DNA from 2 places in the Paenibacillus litoralis genome. Region 2 is predicted to be linked to the other one. Evidence: riboswitches for the same ligand, from Rfam matches in the RefSeq annotation. Region 2 holds a riboswitch; the other holds the start of a gene.

Region 1 (8,033 bases), 820 kb from region 2:
ACTTGCTGAAATCGATGCTATTGGATAAGTAAGCTTTCTTGAACGCTTCATCGCTAACCGCTTTCGCCCCGAACGTCCAGTGGAACACGTTAGCGATACCGGTCTCCCATTTGGAAGAATACACAAGAAGGTCTTTCCCCTTGGCCTTGAGCTTTTTGCCGAGGTCGAGCAGCTCGTCCCACGTTTTGGGCGGCGCCGAGTAGCCGGCATCTGCAAACGCTTTCTTGTCATACGTAAAGCCCATTACGCCAACGCCGAGCGAGAACAACGCTGTTTTTCCGTCCAACGTCGTCGCCTTGCGAATCGAATCGGCGTAGTTTTTGCTCGACTCCAGGGAGCTCAAATCATAAATATACCCGCCCTTATTGGCCATATCCGTCGTCACGTGACCGATGTTGATTTGATACAGATCGGGCACTTCGCCGGTCGAAATTTTCGTCCGGAGCGAATCGTAGATAACGCCGTCCGGCAGCGTCTCCGCTTTAACCTTGATGTTCGGGTATTTGGTTTGGAACTCCTTGATCAAATCCTCATGAATTCCGGCAAACAGCGATTCCGCGAACGTCATCGAAAGCGTGACGGAGTCGGATGATTTGGACGAGCCCGAGGAGGATGCATTATCCTTTCCGCCGCAGCCTGCGAGCAGTGCAGCTACCGTCAGAGCGGAAGCGCCGAGTTTTAATACCTTGCTTGTTCCCATGGTTGGTGACCTCCCGAAGTTGTTGTTCGCGTTGCATAGATTTGTTTTGTATGTTAAACAACGTTTATAAATTACATGATAAACTATAGCTATTTTTGGTCTTTTTGTCAATGAAGCGTTTTCAAATTCATATTGTCGTGCTATTATTTGTGAAATCAGTTTAAAATCCTCTGTTTTTTAAACGATGTTTTAGAAAATACATGTTATTCCTCATCCTATCGCAAACCATTTCCTAAACTTTCCGATCAATTCGGTATCATTCTCCACCATTTTGTGAATATTTGTTTAACAGGAAAACTGGTGTTTGTTTTTTTGAGAAGTAAACCAGAAGGTGCTATACTAGATCAGGGTGAAAACGTTGTCACCGCATGTCCGTACCCGCGAGACATAGGAGCTTACGCCAGCGGACAGCAGAACGATATTGAGGTGAAAGTATGGACACGTCAAAAAAATACACCGTTCCTGCTTTGGAGAAAGCCATTGCCATAATCGAGACGTTGTTCAAGCACGATGAACCGATCGGCGTCAGCGAGCTATGCAAAATGGTCGACATTCCGAAGACGAGCGTTTTCTTCATTCTGAATACGCTCGACCATCATGAATACATCACGAAAACGGAAGACGGCAAATACAAGCTTGGGACCAAGTTCCTTACTATAGGCCTCACCCAACTCAGCAAAATCGAGATCCGTGAACTCGCCCGTCCCCTTATGGACAAGCTGCTTCGGGAAACCGGATTTACCGTGCATTTAGCCGTCCTGGACAACGGCGAAGCCATGTACTTGGAGAAAGTGGAGAGCGGGAAATTCGTTAAGTTCTCCACCTATGTAGGGCAAAGACTTCCGCTGCACGCCTCCGGAGTGGGCAAAGCTATGGCGGCCTATATCCCTGACGACCGGCTCGATCAAATTCTCGAAACGAGAGGCATGCCCCAGAAGACCGAAAATACGATTACGAATGCGGCCGATTTCAAAAAAGCGCTTGACGTCATCCGCAAGCAAGGGTACTCCACTGAGGATGAAGAGGGAGAGCTCGGCATCCGCTGCATCGGTTCCGCCATTTTCGATCACACCAAGCAGCTCAAAGCTGCGATCAGCATAACGGGACTTCGCACGGATATGCCGATCCAGCAGATTCCAGCGTTAGGCGCGCTGGTGAATCAAGCCGCTCAGGACATTTCCCGACGGCTTGGATTTCCGCAGCAGGTGGAAGCTTGACGTCCAAAAGCAAAAAAGCTGTTTGAATCCGCATCCTTCGCGGTTCAAACAGCTTTTTTTACATTATCGTTTATTCGATCATGCCTTCGACCGGGCTGCTGGCGGAAGCATAACGCTTCTTCGGAATGCGTCCAGCCAGGAAGCCTTTGCGTCCCGCTTCTACCGCAAGCTTGAACGCTTCGGCCATAAGAACGGGATCTTGTGCAAGCGACACAGCCGTGTTGAGCAGCACGCCGTCCGCTCCGAGCTCCATCGCAAGCGCCGCGTCGGCCGGTCCGCCGATTCCGGCGTCCACGATAATCGGCACTTTGGCCTCTTCGATGATAAAGCGCAGATTGTTCGGGTTGATGATCCCTTGGCCGGAGCCGATCGGAGAAGCGCCCGGCATCACTGCGGCCGCTCCCGCCTCCTGCAGCTTGCGGGCCAAAATCGGATCGTCCGACGTATACGGGAGAACGATAAACCCTTCGTCCACTAATATTTTAGTCGCCTCAAGCGTGCCTACGGGATCGGGCAGCAGCGTTTTCGGATCGCCGATCACTTCCACTTTGATCATGTCGCACAACCCGCTGGCTTTGGCGAGACGGGCGATACGGACGGCTTCCTCCACCGTATAAGCGCCGGCGGTGTTCGGCAGCAGCGTATATTGCTTCAGGTTCAGCGTTTCGAGAAAATTAGGCGAATCCGGATTGTCGATCGGAAGACGGCGGATGGCGAAGGTCAATACTTCCGTTTTGGATGCTTCAACCGCTTTGCCCTGGATATCCAGAGCGGGAAACTTGCCTGTTCCGAGAAGCAGGCGGGACTGAAATTCATAGGGTCCGATTTTCAAAAGATCTTTCATGATTAGCGCTCTCCTTCATTTATCCGTAGTTTGATAATGTCCTGTTCTGCTAGCGAAATGTCGCGCTTTATCCGCCGCCGACAAAATGCACGATTTCCACTTGATCGCCGTTTTGAAGCTTCGTATCGCTATAATGGGTACGTTCGATAATCGTACGGTTCAGTTCGACGACCAAAATTTTATGCTCAAGCTTGAATGCGGCGAGCAGCTCGCTGACCGTGCCTACGTTCTCCACATCCCGAAGCTCCCCGTTGACGGTAAGCTGCATGGTGTTCCCTCCTTCATGTCTTCTCTGGACTTGCTCCCGGATCGAGAAACAGCGCAATAATAACCGCCGTTCGGGAACCTCCTTGCTTTCTTCGGAAACGAAAAAAAGCCAACCGCATAGGGTTGACTTCAAGGGCTACACGCCAAAAAAACGCATAACCACTTCCCTACGCTGGTATGATCCAGGCGGCGCACAAAAGCGAAATCCGCTATGCGCCTTTTCAGGTTCCAAGGGTTTCAGACGGCGTCTGTTCTCAGCCCGGCAGTTCAGGCTCCCCTAGTGGTAAAAAAGTATTCAATAAGCAATAGTATAGCACATACGGCAAACTATTTGGTATAGCGGATTTCGAGCTCGGCAAAATCGTCCGTCAGCGCTACGGCCACTTCATTGACGAGCGACTTTTTGACGAGCTTGTTCAGCAAGAGCGTCAACTCCTGCAAGTCGCTGAATTCTGGCATTGCCAGGAGCTCCGCGGAGCTCCACGGCTCCTCCCGGCTGCTCAGTGCACGGAGCAGCGGCATACAGCAGCTTTCCATTTTGGACATGACGGAAAACTCGCAGGCCAGCAGCACAAGCTCGACGCGCTGTCTGAGCGTCTCCATGCTCGAGGTCAGCTCCTCGTACAGTTTGTACACGCCCGGATTGATCCGGTGAACCTGCTCCCATACCGTCATCTCCGGATGGCTCCCGTGCTCGATAATGACGATTCGCGCCCAATGATGCAGAGCCGCCATTACACAGCTGTAGGCATCCATGACATGATCCTCGCGCAAGTAATCCTTGGCTTTGGAATACGTTCGTAAAAATGCGGCAAACTCCGCCATCATCTTCCGTTCGCGCAGCCGATCCGGAAATTCAAGCAGCCGGTGACGCAAATGCTCCAGCTCCCCTCTGCGATCCAACAAGATTTCACCTCGTACGATCCACTCCATCGTGTTCCGGTTCTCTTCACCTTGAACCAGGCTCTCCAGCTCGTCCGCTTTCAGCCATCGTTCTTGTATACGGCTTCCGTCTTTTATATAATGAAATAGATTATCGGTGCATAATTCCCGATCGTAGACGATCAGCACCAGCCGATGGAAATGATCGGTCATAGGTCCATGCGCCGTCTCATATTCGTACAGAAGCACACTCATGACGTGTACTTCCATTTTCAATCGTTCGATGAGCTCGGTTTTGAATCGGTCCATGCCAGCCTCCGTCGTAGCCTTAATTTCTGTATACTGTACATTTCTACACCGAACACAACTTTCCTGCCGAATGGGAGAAAAGTCACATTTTCTGATGGAAGAAGAGGAAACGGATGTTATTTAAATCAAGTAAAGTCAATGAATTTCGGCTTTGGGGCCTATTGCTGACGATGTTCGGCCTGCTGATTATGGTACTGGGCATGGCCGGTATCGTGTTCGAGTGGGGCACGTTCGGTCGCGTCATCGCCGCTATATTTCTTGTCCTCGGGCTCATTAGCGTATTTGCAAGCATGGCCGTTTATTTCTGGGCAGGCATGCTCTCGACGAGCGCAGTCGTGCTGGAATGCCCGGAATGCGGCAAAACGACGAAGCTGCTCGGCAAAACCGACCGCTGCATGTTCTGCAAAACGATTTTGACGCTCGATCCGACACATGCGCCGAAAGAAACGGCGGAGGCTGCGACGCAGCATTCCTCACAGTAAGCCATTCAAAAAAAGCACCCGCTCGCGATGAACTCGCTTGTCGGGTGCTTTTGCGTTACGGCCTCTTCTCGAGGGTTTCCTTGATTACGTTCCAAATATCGGGCGTTTCGAATGTCCGGCTCCAGGAGGCGATGCCGGCAAGATCGTGCTTTTTGACAAGCTCGGCCCTGCTCTTCATGGAAACCGCGTCTTCGATCCAGATTTTGATCGTTTTGCCGTCTTCTTTATACTCCACGTAATTGTTGCCGGCTTCCTGATCGTACGTCGGCGTAAGATTTTTGTCTTTGATCGTTTTCTGAATGACGTCCATCCCGACGGCCTTGGAGCTGACCTTCGTTTTGCCGTCCTTCGTTTCCTCGGTCCATACGCGCGAGTAAAAAGGAACGCCTAGCAGCAGCTTGGATGCGGGGACGTCGTCTTCCTTCATGATTTGCGTAATGCCCTTCTCCACCCAGGACAGCGATGCGACGGGTCCGGCTTTCTGACTGGAAGCCCAGTGCTCGTCGTACGTCATGACCATCATATAATCGACCACCTCGCCGACGGCGCGCCGGTCCATGAAGAGGGAATACACCTCCGACCCGTCTTTCACCGTTACGTCGATCGACACGACCAGCCCCTGCTCGTGCAGGAAAGGCGTCAGTTCGCGTACGAACTGAACGACATTCGCTTTATCCTTCAGATAGACGTTCTCGAAGTCGATGTTGATGCCGTCGATCTGATACATTTGCGCGAAGCTGACAAGCTGCTTGATCATTTTGATCCGCTTGTCATAAGTGGAGAGCGCCTCGGACGTCTGCTTCGGCTCGAAGCCGTTCGAGAATAGAGCCCATAGCTGGTAGCCCTGCGCATGCGCCCATTTGACGAAAGCGGCGTCGCCGTTATTTTTCAAGTTGCCCTCGCCGTCGGCCAGATGGAACCACTGCGGGCTGATGACGTTCAGGCCCGGCATGGCGCCGATTTTGGACGTATCGGGATTTTTGTTGTAAACCTGCTGCCAAGTCAAATTGATTTTGCCGCCCAGCGGCTTCCATGGCGCCTTCGGTTCCTTCCGTTCTTGGACCGGAATGGTCTCGACGCGATCGAGCGACACTTCGCTTTTCTTCATGTAGCCGATGTACCCGTTCGCCAGCTGAATCTTATACCAATCCTTCTCGTCCGCAAGCAGCATGACCGCCTCGCCTTGCTTGACGTCGGCGGCTATCGGCGCTTTGACGGTAGGCTCCGTACGCATCGCGCGCAGCTTATCCGGCTTGTTCGCCGAAGCGGCCGCTTTGCCCCACTGGATAACGTCGCCCGCTTTGTGAAGAATGACGGCTCCGGTTTCGGCGGACTCCCGAATCTCCAGCTTGTAATAGGTTAATAGAGGATCAACGGGCACATATGTCGTATTATCGATCTTCTCTACGGGAAAACGGAGCGTAAACGGCTTCTCGTTGACGAGTCCGGTGAGCTGGCTTGTTTTGAGCCGCACGACCTTGTCCTGCGTCGTGATGATAACCGACTGGCTCTGTTCCTCGTAGCGAATGTTAGGATCTATCAAGTCCTTATAGACGTCGATCGGCAGCTTCAACGATTCTTTCTCGCCTGCAGCAGGCAGCCTCAGCATTTCGCCGCGGTAAAAAACAGGCTTTTTGGAGCCGTCGAAGTCAGGCGTCTGGTGCATCGAATTCGGCCAGTAAAAGTGCCAATATCCGTAACCGGCACCGCCGATCATGGCAATCAAAAACAGGATGACAAGTAGCGGGACGACCCTTCTCGGCTTGCGGCCGCGAGGCTCGGCATTCGTTGCTGCCGGTTCCATAATTCACTTCCTTTATTTGTATTGACGCGCCAAAACGCGCGAATGTTGCGGAATAAGGGAAAATTAGGGCCATATCGACCCTACGGGCATAAAAAAAGACGCATCGCGCTGCATCGCGCGCCGATACGTCCTATTATACTATATTTTACGACAAATCTCGCAATCTTTTACAATTGTTCGATTATGGAAAGTTCGTTTGACGTTTGACTAATGCTTAATCGTGCTTGCGCAATCCCGGCAAAGCCCATATACCTCGAGCCGGTGGCCGCGTACGACAAAGCCCGTTTCCTCCGCCGCTATATGTTCCACATCATGCAGCTTCGGATAGTTAAAGTCGACGATTACGCCGCAGCTTTCGCATTGGGCGTGGTAATGCTCCGACATGTCCGCATCAAACCGGCTGGAGCTGTCTCCGTAGGTCATTTCACGCACAAGTCCGGATTCGATAAATACCTTCAGGTTGTTGTACACGGTCGCTACGCTCATGCTAGGGAAACGACCTTCCAATGCCCGATAAATCTCGTCGGCTGTCGGATGCGAAGTCGTATCCAACAAATAGGAAAGTATGGCATGCCGCTGCGGAGTCATTCGCACTCCCGTCGACTTCAGCTTATCCAGCGCTTGTTCAAACCGGGCTCCCAAAGTTATCACCACCATCATTCTTATGCTCGCCTATTCGGCGTACTTGCGAGTTATTCTCATTGTACGTTTGAAATGTTCGTTTTGTCAATGAAACATCCCCCCATAACGCGAAGCCGGCTGCAGCGTAAGAAGAGAGTCGCTCTGTCAAACCTCCGGAAATGACGCTTTCCGCCGCCAGGCAGACCGCTCAAGGCTCCCATCTTATTCCTATTCGGGAGCCTTGAAACGATGCCAGGAAATCGGGATCAATCGATTTTGTTCACCGCGATGTGTCCGTTGCTCGAACGGATCAGCAGCTTGAATTGGCCCGATCCGATTTTGCCTTCGATGCTGTTCTTATCCTTGGTCAGCGGCAGATCCGAATCGATGGAGCTGTTCGTCGTAGCGCCGTCGACCGTGAAGCTTCCTGATGACGGAACTTTAACCTCCACCTTCGAATTCGTCGTACGCAGCTCCCAATTGCCGCCCATCGTACCGCTCTTCGCCTCGATTTTGCCGTTCGTCGTGACGGCGGTAACTTGATCGCTCGCTTCATCGAGCTGAATTTTGGCATTCGTCGTTTCCGCCTTCAACTTTCCTTCGATTCGGCTGATATCCATGGAGCCGTTCGTAGATACAAGCTGCGTGTCTCCCTTGATGTTGGCGGCGTTAACGGAACCGTTCGTCGTCCGCGCCTCCGTGCTGCCGACAATGTCGGTGAGCGTGAGCGTGCCGTTCGTCGTTTGCAGCTTCAGCTTGCTTAGGGCCGTAAGGCGGCTCGCTTCGAGCCTGCCGTTGCGCGTCTCCACATCGTAATCGTATTTGCCGGTCTCCGGCACCGTTACGACAAGCTCCATTTTCGGCGTTCTTCTGACGCCCAGCTTGCCGCTGTAGGATTCGCCTTTTG
Region 2 (8,033 bases):
AACGGCGACATATACAACAGCAGCCTCCGCAGCGGGTGTCCCGAGAAAAGAAGAAGCAGCGCGAGATGAAACAACGTCATGTAAACGAGGGTATCGAGATTATGGACGAACATCGCATACACGAAAAGGACGATGAACAGCAGCAGCTTAAGTGCGGGATTGCCGCGGTGCAGCCACGTTTCCCGGTAGGTGAAATCGATCTGCATCGGTTCAGCCCCTCCCTATTCCGGCGGGAGCTTCGCTTGAGCGGACAGTCCCGGCGCATGCATCGGCGGGCTGCCCTTCCTTCTCTCGTCTCGGGCTCGCCAAGCAGTCCGAAGCGAGCTTGCCGCCTGCGACCGTCCATATTCGCGTGGCAAAACGGTCGACGATTTCCCTATCATGCGTCACCATAACGATCGTCGTTCCGTGCCGCCGCCATTCCTCCAGCTTTTCGAGCATGGCGAACGTGTTTTTGGCATCCTGGCCGAAGGTCGGTTCGTCCAGCAGCAGAACCGGCTGCTCCTTCACGATAGCGCAGGCGACGCTCAGTCTGCGCTTCTGGCCCATCGACAGCAAATACGGATGCTGCGCGGACTTCCCCGTCAGTTCGAACAAACCGAGGAGCCGCTTCGTCTTCTCCGCGACCTCCTTCTCCGGAAGCCTGTCAAGCCGGAGCGTATAGGCGACCTCGTCATAGACGGAGTTGGTGACGAATTGAAATTCCGGGTTCTGAAAGACGTACGCGAGCTGTGAAGCAAGATCGTCAACCTGTGCCGCATCCCGCCCGTTCACCTTGTAGCTGCCGGACGTTCGGATGAGCTGCATCAGCGACAGCAGCAGCGTGCTTTTGCCCGCGCCGTTATGTCCAACGACGGTGATCCACTCTCCCGGACGAACGTCGGCCTTTTGCACGAACAGCTTTTCGGTTTTTCCCCGGTAACCGGCAAACGCGTCCAGCGAAAGAAGCGGATTGCCCGAAGCCGGCAGAAGCGGCTCAGCCTCTGGCTGGGGATGCCGCGCCGAATAATCGTCCCAGACGCCGGGATACCAAATGCCGTAATCGATCAGTTGCTGCTTGTAGCGGTCGAACACTTCGTTTTTCCCGCCGTCCCCCAGGATTCTGCCTTGGTCGTCGAACAGGACGACCCTATCGACAAAATCGACGATGCTGTCGATCTTGTGTTCGACGATGAGCACCGTTTTATCGCGGCCGACCGCCTTAATCGTTTCCCAAACTTGCTCGGTCCCTTCCGGATCAAGGAGTGCGGTCGGTTCGTCGAGAAACAGCACGTCAGGCTCAAGGGCGAGAACGGAAGCGATCGCCAGACGCTGCTTCATGCCTTGGGAAAGCGCGTTGATCGGCGTATGGATATCATCCAGCCGCAAACCGGCAAGCTCCAGGTAATGCCGAATCCGCTGCGGCATCTCCGCGCGCGGAACCTGCAGGTTTTCGAGCACGAAAGCCAGCTCTTCATCTACGAAAGGCATGCAGAACTGCGTATCGGGATCTTGAAACACATACCCCCATGACGAAGGGAGCGTAATGTCCTCGTGCTTCATCGGCACTTCCACCGATCGGGGGATGATGCCTGTCAGCACTTGAAGGAGCGTCGATTTGCCGCATCCGCTCGGACCGAGCAGCAGTACCTTCTCCCCTTGGCCTACCTCAAAAGACAGGTCGCGGAACAGCAAGCCTTCGTCGCCGGGAAATTTCAGTCGCAGCTGTTTGACGCCTGCTTCCGTAATCATCTGTCATTCTCCTCGGCTTTCCAAATTTAATGGTCCAGCGCGTTGTAATCTTCCTTGGATACGGGACGCAGCTGCTTCGTCACGCCGGTAGCCTCAAGAGCCTTGACGAGATAGTAAGCGAAAAAGCCGCAGATGACGATCGAACCGATCGTCCTGGCTCCGATCATAAGGGTCAAATTCCATGCCGACAGATCGGTAATGTAATTATTGTAGAAATCCATAATAAGCGAACCGACGCTGGAGCCGATCGCGGCGAGCGAGGCGACGCCTATCGTAAACCTTTTGTACCCGAAGGCGGCAAATGCCAGCTCCGCGAATAAGCCTTGCAGCAGGCCGGACAGCAGCACGGATACGCCGTATTGCGAGCCGGTAACAAGCTCCGCCGACGCAGCCGCCACCTCGGCCAAAAGCGCGACGCCGGGCTTGCGAATCAGCAATGCCGCTACCGTTCCGGCAATAAACCACATCCCGTAGATGAGCTCCTCCAAACGGATACCGAACGGTTTGGCCGCATCATAGAGCGGTCCCCACAGCTTATAGACGATCCCGAACACAACGGCGATCACAACCGTCACCAAAATATCTGCCAACTTAAGACCTTTTCCCATCGTCCTGCACTCCCTTTTCTTCTAAAATGTCCAGCCGGCTCCCGTTCCGGAGCCCGGACTTTATGAATTGCCACTAGACGCCTCACCGTATGAGGCGTGTCCTCAGAAGCTTACTCCTTACCTTACGAGGGGGACTAAAACAAAAAAGCCACCCCGTAAAGGAGTGGCGGAAAGTCGATGCCGCGCGGCAACCGGTTCAAGGAACCGTTCTTCCACTTCCCTACGCTGGTTCTAACCAGATCAGGTTCAGAGGGTCTAGGATCTTGCGATCCAGTCTCAGCCGCTTTGGCTCCCCTAGTGACAGTTTTATATTAGCACGCATTTGTCAAAAGTCAACATTCAAGTTGTAACCCGCCCGTCACGCTTCCGTCCTGCCGAATGCCGGGTCATTCGCCGCAGGCTTGCGTCCAAGCCGGTAAACGCTGAGAAAAAGACCCATCAGCAGCGCCTCGGTAATCGAGCTCGATCCGCCGTAGCTGATAAACGGTAACCCCAGCCCGATAATCGGCAGCAAGCCGATCGCCATCAGGAAATTCCAGAAGAAGTGAATCGAAAAGTAAGCGATAACGACCGCGGCCAGCATTTTCCCGAATGAATCGGTAGTCCGCCCCGCGGCTTGCAGAAAGCGCAGTGCGAGCATCACGGCCGCAGCGACGACGATTGCGCCTGCCGCCCAGCCGAGGGCATAAACCAGATATGGAAAAATCAGCTCCGCATGGACGGCGGGAATCCCCTTTACACCGTGTGCGAAGCCTTGTCCCCATAGTCCGCCCTGCTCGATCAAGAACAACGATTTCTTCGTGTAAAAGGAGGCGTCGGGATCATTGCCGAAAAACGCCTTCAGTCTCTGCAGTCCATAAGAGCCTCCGGCTGCCAAGCCGACTGTACAGCAGGCCGCCGTTAGGCCGATCAGCGCGAACCGCTCCTTCATGCGCGAGCAAACCAAAAGCAAAATCAGTCCCGTTGCGTAAACGAACAAGGCCGAAAACGAACGAATCTGAAATAACCCCATAAACGGTATGACAACGAACCATAGCAGCTTCCACAGCAGTCCGTCCGCATACAGCGCCCACTCTTTGGCGAAGCGCGGAATTTGAATGCGCATAAGCGGCTCCGATCCGGAGATTCCATCCCGGGAGCCCTTACTTGATTCGCCCGAAGCCGGGAATACGGTATCCTTTACCCTCGTGCCCGCAATCTGTCCGCTTACCGCAATCAAAAGCAAGACGGCAGCAAAAAAAGAAACGTCGATACGCATGGAGTTGAAAGGCAGCTCGAGATGCGGGACGCCGTTTACCGTGCCGCTGCTCCACGCCGTCATTACGATCAGCAGGATCGCTCCTGCATAGAGGTGCCAGGTGTAGCGGAGCAGCTTGCGGTAATCGAAAAGCGCAACGCCCGCGAGCACGAAGACGCCTGCCAGCTGGGCCTTCAGCTTATTGACGAACAGCGCATCGTTAAGCCAGCTCCCGCTTACTACGATCGATAGCATGGCCAGCAATCCGACCGCCATAAAGAATGCCGTCAGCGCGATGACCGTCCATTCGATTTTCACTTTATGCGTCCGGTTCAGATCCTTGCCGACGCTTAGCGGGTCTCCCATGCCGGCGACCGCCTGCCGGATCGCTTCCTCTTCGGACATGCCCCGCTCCATATTCCCGATGACCGCATCCTCCAAATGAGCGAACAATTCCTCCCGGACGTCCGGATGGACGCGCTTATTCCGGATTTGCCCGCAGACCGCCTCAACGTATAGCTCCATCGCTTCCGTACTCATGCGCGGCCCTCCCCGAGCACTTGGTCCACGGCATTGCGGAATAGGCTCCATTCCCGGGTTTTCTCCGCAATCAGCTGGCGGCCGCGTTCCGTAATGCGGTAATATTTTCGCTTGCGGCTGCCTTCTTCCTGGAACCAGTAGGCTTCGACGAAGCCCTCCGCCTCCAGCTGATGCAGAATCGGATACAGCGTCCCTTCCTTAAACTGAAAAACGCCGCTCGAACGCGATTCCATCTCTTTAATCATCTCGTAGCCGTACATCGCCTTTCGCTCCAGCAGCGTTAAAACGAGCGTCACCGTGCTGCCCTTCATCAGCTCTTTGCTTATTTTCACGCGATTCTCACTTCCCTCCGTTATCTATGCATCGTTTATCTAGGTATAATAATAATCGCCGTTCCACGTTTTGGCAAGCACCCGTTCGACGGAAGGAACGCCTCAAAAAACGTCGAATACGGTAAGCGACTTTTCGCGATATTATTGCTTTGTCGCGCAATCTGTGTCAAGATGAGAAAAGCGAAATCATCGCCCGCTCTGCAGCGTCAGCGCAAGCGGCTCTAGAACGATACGAACTCTATAGAACAGGTGACATGTACATATGGCGAAGCCGTTTTTCCGGTTATTGACAGAACTTTCTTCACGCAAAACCGTTTCACGGGTAACAGGCGCTTTCGCCAAATCGAGAGCCAGCCGCAGCTTTATTCCTTGGTTTGCCAGAACGTACGGGATCCGCATTGAAGACGCCGAGAAGCGCATATCGGATTACGCGTCGCTCAACGATTTTTTTACCAGAAAGCTTAAGCCCGGCATTCGTCCCGTCGAAGCGGCCGAAACCACGCTGGTCAGTCCGGTCGATGCTATGATTACCGGCATCGGAGAGATTAAAGCAGGCCAGATTTTTAACGTAAAAGGGCAGGATTACACGATCGAGGAGCTGCTCAACCGCTCTCCCCGGCTCGTCAACTATAAGGACGGCTTTTTTTTCGTGCTCTACTTGAGCCCTACCGATTACCATCGGATCCACGCGCCGGTCAGCGGCAAAATTGTCGAAAAGGAACACGTGCCGGGCAAAGTGTACCCGGTTAACGAGTTCGGCCTGCGTCACATGAAGAGAGTACTGAGCCGCAATGAACGGCTTATCACATATATGCAGCATGCGTTCGGAGAAGTCGCCGTCGTCAAGGTCGGCGCGTTGAACGTGAGCAGCATTCAATACGTCAAGCCTCTGCCGGATCAACTGGCGGGCGGCGACGAGCTGGCGTATTTCGAATTCGGTTCGACGATCGTCCTTCTTACCGAGTCGGGCACGTTCGAGCCTCGCAGCGATCTGCAGCTGGGCAGCGTCGTCAAAATGGGACAATCGCTCGGTACGCTGCAGCCCAAAGGCTGATCCGCGGGCCATGCCGGCCGAAGCTCAACTACAAAGCACATCATACGGGCAAGGACGGAGCTATCCGTCCTTGCCCTTCTCTAATTGAGAAGGGAGACTTTCATAATGACGACCTCAGCAGCTATAGCGGCCGGTTCTGCTCCGGATACGAACAAAACCGCTTACCGCATTTTGCTGGCGATCAGCTTGGTTCATTTGTTCAACGACTCGATGCAATCGGTCATTACCGCCATTTTTCCGATCCTTAAAGACTCCATGTCGCTCACATATTCACAAATCGGACTCATTTCCTTCGCGCTCAGCTTTACCGCTTCGCTTATGCAGCCGGTCGTAGGCATGTTTACGGATGCGAGGCCCTCGCCTTACTTGCTGCCTATCGGGATGGCCTCGACCTTAGTCGGCATGCTCTGTCTGGGCTTTGCGCCCAACTATTGGTTCGTTCTGCTGGCCGCCATGATGGTCGGACTTGGCTCGTCGGTATTCCATCCGGAAGGCTCCAGAGTGTCTTATATGGCCGCCGGGAACAGAAGAGGACTCGCCCAATCGATTTTTCAGGTCGGCGGAAACGTCGGACAGGCGCTTGCGCCGCTCATGGTCATATACATTTTCTTCCCGCTCGGCCAGAAAGGCGCACTATGGTTTACGTTCGTTGCCGGAGCGGCCATTCTCGTTCAAATTTTTATCGCCAGATGGTATAAAGAGAGGCTGCTCGTCATGCCTAAGCGCACGCGCAACGGCGCGGCGCGCAGCAACGGGGGCGTACGCCGCAAGCAAATCGGCTACGCGATCGTCGTGCTCATCGTGCTCGTCTTCGTCCGTTCTTGGTACGGCGCCAGCATCTCGAACTATTTCATGTTTTACTTGAACGAGAACTTGGGCGTTTCCAAACAGAATGCCCAATATTTCATTCTGGCTTTCGGCCTTATGGGCGCGGTCAGCACGTTTCTCGGCGGGCCTATGGCCGACCGGTTCGGACGGCGCAACGTCATCTTCTTTTCGATGCTCGGATCCGCGCCCTTCGCCTTGATTCTTCCGTATGCCGGACCGACGCTCGCCTTCGTGCTTCTGCTCGCAATCGGATTTATTTTGCTTTCCAGCTTCTCCGTAACGGTCGTGTACGCGCAAGAGCTCATTCCCGGCAAAATAGGCACCGTATCCGGCCTCATTACCGGCCTCGCTTTCGGCCTGGGAGCCGTCGGCGCCCTTGCGCTCGGTCATCTGATCGAGCTGACGAGCCTTGCGTTCGTCATGCAGGCATGCGCTTTTCTGCCGCTTATCGGGATATTGACGATTCTGCTTCCTTCCGACCGCAAGCTGCGGGAGTGGTCCAACTGATCGTAACGCTTGCAAAGGCCGCGGCTGCCCGCCATTTTCATGCTCGGGCGCCGCGGCCTTTTTGCGTACGGCAAACTTCCTGCAAAAGCGATACCCCACACCTCAGTCCCATAATCATGAAGCCTCTTAAGCCGGGAGGATGGAGCGTTTGTCGCGCCCCCCTCAAACTTGTTCTTTCAAAGATTAAAGGTTATTCTAGAAAATATGTCAGAAAGGATCATGTGCAATGGAACGTTCACGGGTATGGAGCGACAGGTTCAAGCTGTTTTTTTTGAACAATAAATTCGTCATCTTCTTATTGATTATTTTGCTGATCGGCATAAACATTATGGTGTTTACCAAAATCTCGTATGTGTTTAAACCGCTGCTCGTGCTGATCAAGACCGTTTTATTGCCGCTGATTCTTACCGGGGTCGTCTATTATTTATTGAATCCGATCGTGGATTACATGGAACGCAAGAAGGTAAAGCGCCTATACTCCATCGTCGTGCTGTATTTGCTCATTATCGGAATCGTCACCCTGGTGGTCGGGAGCGTCGTTCCGCTGATTCGCGAGCAGGTCATGAGCCTGATTCATAATTTCCCCGTCTACAGTCAGACGGTCGAGGCTCAATTCGAATCCTGGATGGGCAGCGACTTCATCAATCAGCTGCAGCAGGCGGTTAACGTCAATCCCCAAGAGCTCACGAAGACGATCTCCGAACGCGGGACGGCGCTCTTGAACCATACTTGGACCAGTATCGGCGGTTTTCTCGGGGCTTTGACCGAAACGCTGCTCGCTATCATTACGGTGCCTTTTATCTTGTTCTATTTGTTGAAGGACGGCCGCCGGTTGCCGAATTATATCGTTTCGTTCTTGCCGAATTCGTTCCGGGATCAATCGCAGCGGGTCATGTCCGAAATGAGCCATCAGATCAGCTCCTATATCCGGGGGCAAATCATCGTCAGCTTCTGCATCGGTTTTTTGCTCTATCTTGGTTATTTGATCATCGGCTTGGAGTACTCCCTCATTCTGGCGATCATTGCCGCGTGCACAAGCATCGTGCCTTATTTGGGCCCCGCTATCGCGATTACCCCTGCACTGATCGTCGCCATTGTGACGTCGCCGGTCATGCTTCTGAAAATGATCGTCGTCTGGACCGTCGTGCAGCTGATCGAAGGGAAATTCATTTCCCCGCAAATTATGGGAAGAACGC

Evidence for each region. A riboswitch is a leader RNA that binds a small molecule or an ion and turns the genes downstream of it on or off. The one in region 2 is predicted to bind thiamine pyrophosphate.
Region 1: it holds a riboswitch for thiamine pyrophosphate, as region 2 does, so the genes downstream of both, thiS (sulfur carrier protein ThiS) here and ACKGJP_RS26885 (ECF transporter S component) in region 2, are expected to answer to the same signal.

What each region holds. Positions count from the first base shown of each region.
Region 1 is NZ_CP176395.1:7,170,703-7,178,735, forward strand. It holds gene ACKGJP_RS30180 (ABC transporter substrate-binding protein) at 1-700, opposite strand, end outside; gene ACKGJP_RS30185 (IclR family transcriptional regulator) at 1,135-1,917, shown strand; gene ACKGJP_RS30190 (thiazole synthase) at 1,988-2,761, opposite strand; gene thiS (sulfur carrier protein ThiS) at 2,829-3,029, opposite strand; TPP riboswitch at 3,176-3,317, opposite strand; gene ACKGJP_RS30200 (nucleotidyltransferase-like protein) at 3,356-4,219, opposite strand; gene ACKGJP_RS30205 (YgzB family protein) at 4,333-4,701, shown strand; gene ACKGJP_RS30210 (glycosyl hydrolase family 18 protein) at 4,757-6,505, opposite strand; gene perR (peroxide-responsive transcriptional repressor PerR) at 6,713-7,162, opposite strand; gene ACKGJP_RS30220 (DUF4097 family beta strand repeat-containing protein) at 7,393-8,033, opposite strand, start outside.
Region 2 is NZ_CP176395.1:6,349,141-6,357,173, forward strand. It holds gene ACKGJP_RS26875 (energy-coupling factor transporter transmembrane component T family protein) at 1-206, opposite strand, end outside; gene ACKGJP_RS26880 (ABC transporter ATP-binding protein) at 211-1,731, opposite strand; gene ACKGJP_RS26885 (ECF transporter S component) at 1,758-2,339, opposite strand; TPP riboswitch at 2,540-2,645, opposite strand; gene ACKGJP_RS26890 (FtsW/RodA/SpoVE family cell cycle protein) at 2,698-4,116, opposite strand; gene ACKGJP_RS26895 (PadR family transcriptional regulator) at 4,113-4,448, opposite strand; gene asd (archaetidylserine decarboxylase) at 4,711-5,502, shown strand; gene ACKGJP_RS26905 (MFS transporter) at 5,608-6,837, shown strand; gene ACKGJP_RS26910 (AI-2E family transporter) at 7,064-8,033, shown strand, end outside.